3 regions of the Micromonospora kangleipakensis genome follow, and region 2 is predicted to be linked to each of the others. Evidence: riboswitches for the same ligand, from Rfam matches in the RefSeq annotation. Region 2 holds a riboswitch; each other region holds the start of a gene.
What was found. A riboswitch is a leader RNA that binds a small molecule or an ion and turns the genes downstream of it on or off. The one in region 2 is predicted to bind cyclic di-AMP.

Region 1 (3,267 bases), 2.9 Mb from region 2:
GCCGAGCTCGAACAGTCCGCTGAAGGCCCGCCGGGCCAGGGCGAGCGGGTCTGCCAGCACCTTCGCCGCGCTCTTGACCGGCACCAGCCGCCCCTTCACCATCCGTACGACGCGGGCCGCCCGGGCCCAGGCGACGAGCACGGTGAGCCCGTACAGCTCGTCGCTGGTGCGGGTCTTGAAGACCCGGTCGCCGATCACGGGGTCAATGACGTCGCCGGTTTCCAGCAGCGCGACGAGTTCCCGCGCGTCGGCCAGCCGCAGGCGACCGGTGGTGGTGAGGGTCCGCCCGTCACCGAGCCACCGCACGAGTTCCTGCAGCCGGAGTACGACGAGGGACTCGGCGGCCAGTCCGCGCAGGGTGTCGTCGTCGGGCACGGCCACCAGCGGCATTGGCGGGTGCCGGTCGGGATCCTCGCCGAGCAGATGGTTGGCCATCACCTGGTGCAGCAGGTTCTCGTCGACGGCGATCCGGCCGGCGTGCAGGTCGGCGATGAACCGCTCGGCGGCCACCTGATCGGTCGGGTCGACCCCCTCGTGGAGCATCCGGGTGGCCCAGAACTTCGCCAGCCCGTACCGGCTCTGGTCCGCCATCGCGTCGGCGAACGGCGCGGCGAGCTTGTCCAGGGCGACGTGCAGCAGGTGCCGGTCGGCGCAGCGTCGGTCGGCGAGGTCCTGGTCGAAGAGGAAGTCGACGAACACGCGTACGGTCGGAGTGACGGCGGCCCACTGCTCCGGCGACAGCGTCACCTGGCGGGGAAACCAGTCGAGCAGCGCCTCTTCCAGGTCCTCGGGCTGCCACCGCCCGAGCAGGCCGTCACCGTCGGCCCAGCGGTAGTCGAGCAGCGACTCGAGGACGAACTCGTCGACCGGCTGGTGGTGCCGCCGCGCCCAACGGCCGAAGCGTCGCAGCAGCCGCTGGCGGGCGGGAATGAACACGTGGTCCGGTGCTGAGGTGTAGACCATCCGCATGACGGCCGACCCTACCGGCAGAGGCGGCCCGGGCTGTCGCAACGTCGGCTGGAGCCGCCATGACGTTGGGAAAACGGTTAAGCGTCACCTGAGGGTTGCCGAAGAAAAATAGCGCGCAGGTTGAAGGTCAAGATTAGGGGAGATTAAGAATCCGATTAGCGGAACCTTACGTACGCATAATTCCGGCACCCAATGTGCCCGCTTGACAGCGCAGCGAATTGGCGTCACCGGCTCGTTGATTTCTTCTGGCCGTCCTCACTAATGTTGGTCAGCGTCCGTTCCGGATGTCGGTCTCCACCTGGAGTGCCCCGGGACGGCCACCGCCGAGTCGCTGGACGTCACTGGCGTCGCCAGGCGAGCCGGGGAACCACCGCAGGTTTCGGGGTGAATCCGCATCAGCGGTAGGGCGCCTTCCACGCCCGAACCCGTCAGCTAACCCGGTAGGCGGTCGAGGTCGGTGCACCGTGCGGTGCGTCGGCCTCGAGTGGAAGGAGCCGAGGCCGTTGTCACCCGTGCGCACCCGGCCTGCCGGATCGCGTCTGCTCACCAGAATCCTCGCGGCCGCGGCCGCGGCCGCGGCGGCGGCCATGGTGGCCGTCGGGCCGGCGGCCCCCGCCCATGCGGCACCGTCCGCCGCCGATGTACAGCAGCAGATCGACGCGGCGTGGCAAAAGCTCGAACCCGTCATCGAGCAATACAACAAGGTCCGGTCGGACCTGGCCGCGAACCAGCGGAGATCGGCCGAACTGAGCCGGAGGATCGAGCCACTCGGCAAGTCGGTGGAGGCCAGCAGGACCCGGGTCCAGGAGATTCTGGCGGGGTACTACAAGCAGGAAAGGTCGCTTTCCACATTCAACGCCCTGCTGTCCCGCGGCTCGTCGCCGGCAGCGTTGGGAGATCAGCTCGCGCTCGTGAATCGGGTGGCAGATTCGGAGCAGCGACAGATCACCCGGCTGTCGGCCCAGCAGGCGAGCTACGACGCCGACAAGGAGAAGGTTGACGCGCTGATCGCGATACAGCAGCGCCAGCAGGCCCAGTTGGCGGCTCGCAAGAAGGCCATCGACGCCGAGATCAAGCGGCTGGATGCGCTACACCGACAGATCGCCGCCACGGAGGCGGCCGCAGCGGCCAAGGCGGCCGCGGACGCCGCGGCGGCCAGAGCCGCAGCCGCCGCGCAGACAGCCGCCACCGCGAGCAGCACCTCGCCCATCACGTCGACCAGTTCGCTGTTCATCGGTGGGCAGTGTCCCGCCGTCCCCATCACGGGAAGCGGCGGCGTCGCGGCGAAGACCGCGTGCAAGCAGATCGGCAAGCCGTACGTGTGGGCGGCCAACGGTCCGGACTCGTTCGACTGCTCCGGCCTGACCCAGTACGCGTGGGCTTCCGCCGGGGTGCAGCTGGACCATTACACAGGCTCTCAATGGACCGCGGGTGTGGCGGTGAGCAGAGCAAACCTTCGCACGGGTGACCTCGTCTTCTTCTATTCCGATCACCATCACATGGGTATCTACGTCGGCAATGGACTGATCGTCCACGCCCCGCATACCGGGGACGTGGTCCGAATGGCCCAGCTGGCGAATATGTCTTACAGCGGTGCTCGCCGCCCCGGGTGACCGTCCGGTCCCGAGCCGCTGTAGGTTCTCAACCTCGATGACGCTTTCTCAAGGTCATGTCGCCGTGGATGTCGGTCGGCATCCATGACGGTGAAGCGGTCGACGGGTGGTTGTTGCGCCTGGCACAGCGCAACCAGATCCCCGCCCGGTGGATGGCGGCAGCGCTCGGCGCCCCGGCCGCCCTCGACGCCGGGTCCTGTCCCGCTACGCGCCGGCAGGCTGGGCCGCCCTGCCCGGCTCCCGATTCTGGGCCGCCTGTCTGCGCGAGCCGGACGCCCGCTGGCAGATCCGCTGGCAGCCCGATCGGGGACGATGCCTAGGGCGTGCTGGGCAGCCGGACCGTGACGAAAAGACCGCCGTTGGGGCTGGGGACGAGGTCGAGGGTCCCGTCGTGGGCGCGGACGATGCTGTGCACGATGGCCAGGCCGAGGCCGACGCCGGGGTGTTCGTCGGTGCGTACGCGTTCCGTTCCGCGCTGGAAGGGTTCGGTGAGGGTCGGTACCAGTTCCGGTGGGAGCCGGCGACCCGTGTTCCCGAGCCGCAGCACGCTTGTGTCGCCGTGCGCCTCGGTGTGGACCGTTACGGTGCCGTCGGCGGGGAGGTTGTGGACGATGGCGTTCTGGACAAGGTTCGTCACCATCCGCAACAGGAGCTCGGCGGAGCCGCTGGTCCGGGCCGCCCCGCC
Region 2 (3,267 bases):
GCCGCCACCTACCCCTACCAGGACCCGAGCCTGCCCGTCGCCACCCGCGTCGCCGACCTGCTCGCCCGGATGACGCTGGACGAGAAGATCGGCCAGATGACCCAGGCCGAGCGTGGCTCGGTGACCGCCGCCGACCTGACCACCTACCGGCTCGGCTCGCTGCTCTCCGGTGGCGGCTCCGCGCCCTCGCCCAACACCGCGACCAGCTGGGCCGACATGTACGACGGCTTCCAGCGCGCCGCTCTCGCCACGCCGCTGGCCATCCCGGTGATCTACGGCGTGGACGCCGTGCACGGGCACAACAACGTGGTCGGCGCGACGATCTTCCCGCACAACATCGGGCTCGGGGCGACCCGCGACCCGGCCCTGGTGCAGCAGATCGGCCAGGCGGTGGCCGAGGAGGTCTCCGGCACCGGCGTCGACTGGGACTTCGCGCCCTGCCTCTGCGTGGCCCGCAACGACCGCTGGGGCCGCACCTACGAGTCGTTCGGCGAGACGCCGGACCTGCCCTCGGAGATGTCCACCCTGGTCACCGGGTTGCAGGGCACGACCCTGGGCGGCCCGACCTCGGTGCTCGCCACCGCCAAGCACTACGTCGGCGACGGCGGCACCACCGGCGGCGACGACCAGGGCAACACCCAGCTGACCGAGGCCGAGCTGCGGGCGATCCACCTGCCCCCGTTCCAGGCCGCGGTGCAGCGCGGCGTCGGCTCGGTGATGATCTCCTACAGCAGCTGGAACGGCGTCAAGATGCACGGCAACCAGTACCTGATCAGCACCGTCCTCAAGGGCGAACTCGGCTTCAGCGGCTTCGTCGTCTCGGACTGGAACGGCATCGACCAGATCGACGGCAGCTCCGGCTTCACCGCCGCCGAGGTCGCCACCGCGATCAACGCCGGCATCGACATGGTCATGGTGCCCACCGCCTGGAAGAACTTCATCAGCACCCTGCGCGCGGAGGTGCAGAACGGGCACGTGCCGCTGAGCCGGATCGACGACGCGAACCGGCGCATCCTCACCAAGAAGTTCGAGCTGGGCCTCTTCGAGCGCCCGTACACCGACCGGGCCTGGACCCCGACGGTGGGCAACGCCGCCCACCGGGCGCTGGCCCGGCAGGCCGTGCGCCAGTCCCAGGTGCTGTTGAAGAACGCCGGCGCCGTGCTGCCGCTGGCCCGGGACAACAACAAGATCTTCGTGGCCGGCAGGAACGCCGACAACATCGGCAACCAGAGCGGCGGCTGGACCATCTCCTGGCAGGGCTCGTCCGGCGCCATCACCCCAGGCACCACGATCCTGCAGGGCATCCGCGCCGCGGTCGGTCCGACCACGACGGTCACCTACAACCAGCGCGGCACCGGCATCGACAGCAGCTACCGGGCCGCGGTCGCCGTCGTCGGCGAGACACCGTACGCGGAGGGCCAGGGCGACCGGACCGGCAGCATGAGCCTGGACCGGGAGGACCTGCGCACCATCGCCACCCTGCGCAACGCCGGCGTGCCGGTGATCGTGGTGCTGGTGTCCGGCCGGCCGCTGGACATCGCCACCGGGCTGCCCGGCTGGAACGCGCTGCTGGCGTCCTGGCTGCCCGGCACCGAGGGCGCCGGCGTGGCCGACGTCCTCTTCGGTGCCGCGCCGACCGGGAAACTGCCGATGACCTGGATGAACTCGGTCAGTCAGCAGCCCATCAACGCCGGCGACGGGCAGGTTCCGCTCTTCCCGCAGGGCTACGGCCTGACGTACTGAACGCGTTCGCGGAGGCCGCCGGGCGTCGACCCGGCGGCCTCCCTATTGCACGTTCGGGAGTGTCGCAACTCGAAATTCCGGCCCTTCGCCCGGCCGGGTGAAGAACTTCACAAGAAGTGGGCGATCGTCCGAAACCGTTCCTAACGTCGTATGCGTTCGCGATCGCGGACACCACGGACCGGCAACGCCTAATCCCGCCGCCGGCCCGTCGGTACCTGACCTCAGGCGGGAGCGGGGGACCCACACGTTCCTCGGTGCTCGACACCTCGGGGTGAAGCCGCCTGACGGCGGCCGGGCTCCTCGGCCCGAACCCGACAGCTCACCTCGTCGGCGTGGAGGAAACCACACCATGGCAACTGAATACACCGCACGCCACCGACGGACCGGCGCGCGCCGCCTCGCCGTCGGGGCGCTCGTCGTCGGTGCCGCGACCGGCGCCGCCGCGATCCTCGGCCCGGCCGCGCCGGCCAGCGCGGCCAGCGTCAACTGGGACGCCATCGCCCAGTGCGAGTCCGGCGGCAACTGGCACATCAACACCGGCAACGGCTACTACGGCGGCCTCCAGTTCTCCAAGAGCACCTGGAACGGCTACGGCGGCCAGAAGTACGCCAGCCGCGCCGACCTGGCCAGCCGCGGCGAGCAGATCGCCATCGCCGAGAAGGTCCTCGACGGGCAGGGCATCGGCGCCTGGCCGGTCTGCGGCAAGAAGGGCGGCTCGACCCGGCAGTACTCCACCAGGGACTCCGGCTCGACGTCCCGGTCGGACTCGGGATCGAAGTCGAAGGGGGAGAAGCGCTCCTCGCGGAGCGAGCAGCCGGCGACCCGCAGCCACCGGCGTACCGCGCCGGCCGCGGGCGACTCGACCACCACCTACGTGGTCAAGCCCGGCGACACGCTGTCGATGATCGCCGACATGCGGGACCTCGCCGGCGGATGGCACGCGCTGTACGAGCGCAACAAGCGCGTGGTCGGTGCCGATCCGGGCCTGATCTTCCCGGGCCAGCAGCTCCGGCTGCGCTGACGTACCGCCGGATCCGATCCCGTTGGGCCGGAGCCGGCGCAGCCGACGAACGCCCGGCCGGTGCTCCGGCCGGGCGTTCGCCGTCGTGGTGGACGTGGTGCCGGTGTCCCCGGCGGGCCGGACGGGGGATTGCTATCGTCACGGTGCTCGGGAAGGACGTGAAGAAAGCGCGGGTATGACCAACGAACCGTTCTCCGCGGCCGCGAGCCTCGAGGAGCTGCTGACCCGGACGCAGCAGGCGCTGTCGGCGATGCGCTCCCGGCCCGCCGAGCACACCGACGGCGATGCGGAGGAGCTGCTCCGCGGCACCGGCGCCGCGGCCGACGGGCTGGTGCGGGCCGTGGTCGTCCAGGGTGGGCGGTTGGAGTCCGTCACCGTCGACCCGCGGCTGTCGGCCGAGGGGATCGAGGCGCTCTGCGCACACATCGTGGTGGCCGTCAACGCCGCCCTCGCCAACCTCGACACCCAGGTCAGCGCCTCGGCGCGGGCCGACGTGGACGCCC
Region 3 (3,267 bases), 4.2 Mb from region 2:
GCATCCGGGCGGCGGCACCCGCCGCGGCCCACGCGGCCGACGAAGCGGTAGATGGCTCGCCGAGGTGGCCGAGTGCCGTCCCCGGGAGAGCGGCGAGCGCGAGTACGGGCGGCTTCCGCCACAGGATCTCCGGGGTTGGGACCGGCGCCATCGCCATCGCCTCGACCTCGACGTCGGTGCGGGTCTGATCAGCGTCGATCTTCACGAACACGTCGCCGACGCGCAGGGTCGCGCGCTCGTTATGGGCGACGACAACCTCGACCTCGTCTACGTCCATGTCGGCCATCATTGCGGAAATGACCACCGACGTCGCCGGGGTTATCTCGTGCGACTGCGCGCCGGCTTCTACGTCGACACGCCACAGTCAACCCCACCACCTGAGAGCGCGACGAACAGGCGGAACGCGACCCTTCGAGCCGATCTTGCCCAAGCTGACAGTGCGCTTCGATTCCGGTCAGCGGAGCAGGCCTGGCGTTCGGTTTCCGCGACCGCCAGGCCGTCTCCAGGCCGTCACAGGTTCGCGACCGGCCACCGATGTCCCCCACGCCTCACCACTCCCGCCGCAGGTGAGAGGCACGATGACCACCGCCACCAGTGACAGCCAAGCCCGCATGGCATCTCTGGCGCACCTGGCCGATCCGCTGACGGCGGAAGGGGGCCCCCGCCACGCGGGAGCCCCTTCCGGTGGATCAGCCCGGTCGGCCGTAGCTGTTGATCTGGCCGTCGTCGACGCGTTTCATCGTGATCGGCTTGCCGGACTGGGAGGCGTGCACCACCCAGCCGCCGCCGACGTACATGGCGACGTGGTGCAGGTCGCTGTAGTAGAAGACGAGGTCCCCGGCGCGCAGCTCGCTCCGGCTCACCCGGCGGGTGACGTCGTGCTGCTGGCGGGCGTTGTGCGGCAGCGAGACGCCGGCCTTGGCCCAGGCGGCCATGGTCAGGCCGGAGCAGTCGTAGTGGTCCGGGCCGGCGGCGCCCCAGACGTAGATCTTGCCGATCTGGGCGCAGGCGAACTTGACCGCGATTCCGGCGGGGCCGCCCGGATAGCCGGACGGACAGGGCGCGGGCCGCAGCGGACCGCCGCCGCCGCTGCCGTAGACCTTCAGCCGGAGCTTGTCGAGGCGGGCGATCTCGGCGTTGATCTGCTTCTTCTTCGCCGCGAGCTGGGCCTCGGTCCGGGTCAGCTGGGCGACCATCTCGTCCAGCGGCTTCTTCTTGGCGGCCAGCTGGTCGCGGAGTACGACGACGTTGCGCACCTGCTGCTGCTGACGGTGGGCGAAGCGGTCAAGCAGTTCGAGGCCGGCGACCACGTCGCTCGGCGACCGGCTGCCCAGCAGCGCGTTCACGGTCGACAGGTTGTCGCCCTTGTACGCGTCGGCGGCGAGACCGCCGACCTGGCCCATGGCGAGGTCGACCTGGAGCTGCAACGGGGTGATCTGCTTGGCCAGGGCCGCCGCCTGCTTCCGCTTGACGGCTAGGTCCTGGCGAGTGGCGTTGTGCTGCTCGATGATCGGTTCGAGCTTGTTCCAGTCCTGGTCGATCTGGCGCTCGATCTCGGCGACCGTCGGTTCGGCGTGGGCCGCCGTGGCGCCGCCGGTCAGGATGACGGCGGTGCCGGCCAGGGCGGCGAGTGCGGTGGTGAAGCGGGACCAGCGTGGACGCGGCGCAGCCGTCATCCGGTCGACCGACCGGACCGACGGTCGCCGCGGGGCATGGTGTGCCACCGGGCTTCCGTACTCCTTCTTCGCTGACCGCCTACCGGGTTAGCTGACGGGTTCGGACGGGAAGGGAGCCGCCCTACCGCAGTGCTGCGGATTCACCCCGGTTACCTGGGTCCCCGGCTCGCCCGGAGGCGACTCGGCGGTGTCGGACCGTCACCACCCGGGTTGGACGGTGCACACACCGGCCGACGATTGACCAGAGTAGAGATGGCTGTTATTGATCCGCAACCCGCGACGCCGTGACACTCCGTACCCGAAGTTCGGATCCGGCGAGAACCGGCTGAAGAAAACTTTCATCGAACATCGTTTACAGGTAAGTATTGACCCGAGACTGCCTCCGGGGCGAGGGTGAGCACGCAGTTACCCCCACCTGACCGGGAGGTTCCATGCACCGCCCACCCTCGCCGCCACGCGGCCGGATCCTGCTCGCCGCCGCCATGGCGGCGGCCACCGCGCTCCTCTCCACCGGACCGGTCGCCGCGGAACCCCTCACCGCCGGACCGACCGAACCCACCGACCGTCAGCAGCAGTACGCCGCGGCCGCGGCCGAATACGGCGTGCCGGAGAGCGTCCTGCTCGGCGTGTCGTACCTGGAGTCCCGCTGGGACACCCACCCCGGCCAGCCCAGCACCAGCGGCGGCTACGGGCCGATGCACCTGACCGACGCCGACCAGGTCGCCGCCACGCCCTCCGGCTCGCACGTCGACGAGAACGAGGACCCCCGGGGCGACGAGTCCCGGCCCCTGGTCGTCGATTCCACCGTGGCGGCCGAGCCGACCGGGGACCTGCTGCCACGGGCGTCCCTGCAGACCCTCGACGCCGCCGCCGCGCTCACCGGCGTACCCGAGGAGACGTTGCGCACCGACGCCACCGCCAACATCCGCGGCGGGGCGGCGCTGCTCGCGTCGTACCAGCGGGAACTGGCCGCGCCGGTCGGCGCCGGCAGCGACCCGGCGGCCTGGTACGGCGCGGTGGCCCGGTACTCCGGCGCGGACACCGAGGACGCCGCGGCGGCCTTCGCCGACGAGGTGTACGACCAGATCAGCGTCGGTGCCGCCCGGACCACCGACGACGGCCAGCGGGTCACCCTCGCCGCCCGGGAGGTGACCCCCGACGAGTCCGGGCTGCACCGGCTCGGGCTGCGCCGCGCCGAGCGGCCCGACGGCCTGGAATGCCCGGTCCGCCTGGCCTGTGAGTGGATCCCCGCGCCGTACGAGAAGTACGGCCCGAACCCGGGCGACTACGGCAACCACGACCTCGGCGACCGGCCGGCCCAGCAGAAGATCGAGTACATCGTCATCCACGACACCGAGGGCTACTTCGGCCCGAGCGTGAAGCTGGTGCAGACCAAGACCTACCTGGGCTGGCACTACACGCTGCGCTCGGTGGACGGCTACGTGGCCCAGCACATCAAGGCGAAGGACGTCGGCTGGCACGCCGGCAACTGGTACGTCAACGCCAAGTCCATCGGCATCGAGCACGAGGGCTTCGCCGGCCACGGCACCTGGTACACCGAGGCGATGTACCGGACCTCGGCCAAGCTGGT

Region 1: another riboswitch for cyclic di-AMP. It lies ahead of EV384_RS10335 (C40 family peptidase); the one in region 2 lies ahead of EV384_RS24340 (LysM peptidoglycan-binding domain-containing protein).
Region 3: another riboswitch for cyclic di-AMP. It lies ahead of EV384_RS04375 (C40 family peptidase); the one in region 2 lies ahead of EV384_RS24340 (LysM peptidoglycan-binding domain-containing protein).

The regions. Positions count from the first base shown of each region.
Region 1 is NZ_SHLD01000001.1:2,124,221-2,127,487, reverse strand. It holds gene EV384_RS10340 (hypothetical protein) at 1-969, opposite strand, end outside; cyclic di-AMP (ydaO/yuaA leader) riboswitch at 1,281-1,431, shown strand; gene EV384_RS10335 (C40 family peptidase) at 1,482-2,582, shown strand; gene EV384_RS10330 (sensor histidine kinase) at 2,899-3,267, opposite strand, start outside.
Region 2 is NZ_SHLD01000001.1:5,061,744-5,065,010, reverse strand. It holds gene EV384_RS24345 (glycoside hydrolase family 3 protein) at 1-1,743, shown strand, start outside; cyclic di-AMP (ydaO/yuaA leader) riboswitch at 1,919-2,091, shown strand; gene EV384_RS24340 (LysM peptidoglycan-binding domain-containing protein) at 2,093-2,764, shown strand; gene EV384_RS24335 (YbaB/EbfC family nucleoid-associated protein) at 2,940-3,267, shown strand, end outside.
Region 3 is NZ_SHLD01000001.1:905,008-908,274, reverse strand. It holds gene EV384_RS04380 (phosphotransferase family protein) at 1-277, opposite strand, end outside; gene EV384_RS04375 (C40 family peptidase) at 690-1,676, opposite strand; cyclic di-AMP (ydaO/yuaA leader) riboswitch at 1,738-1,873, opposite strand; gene EV384_RS35780 (N-acetylmuramoyl-L-alanine amidase) at 2,108-3,267, shown strand, end outside.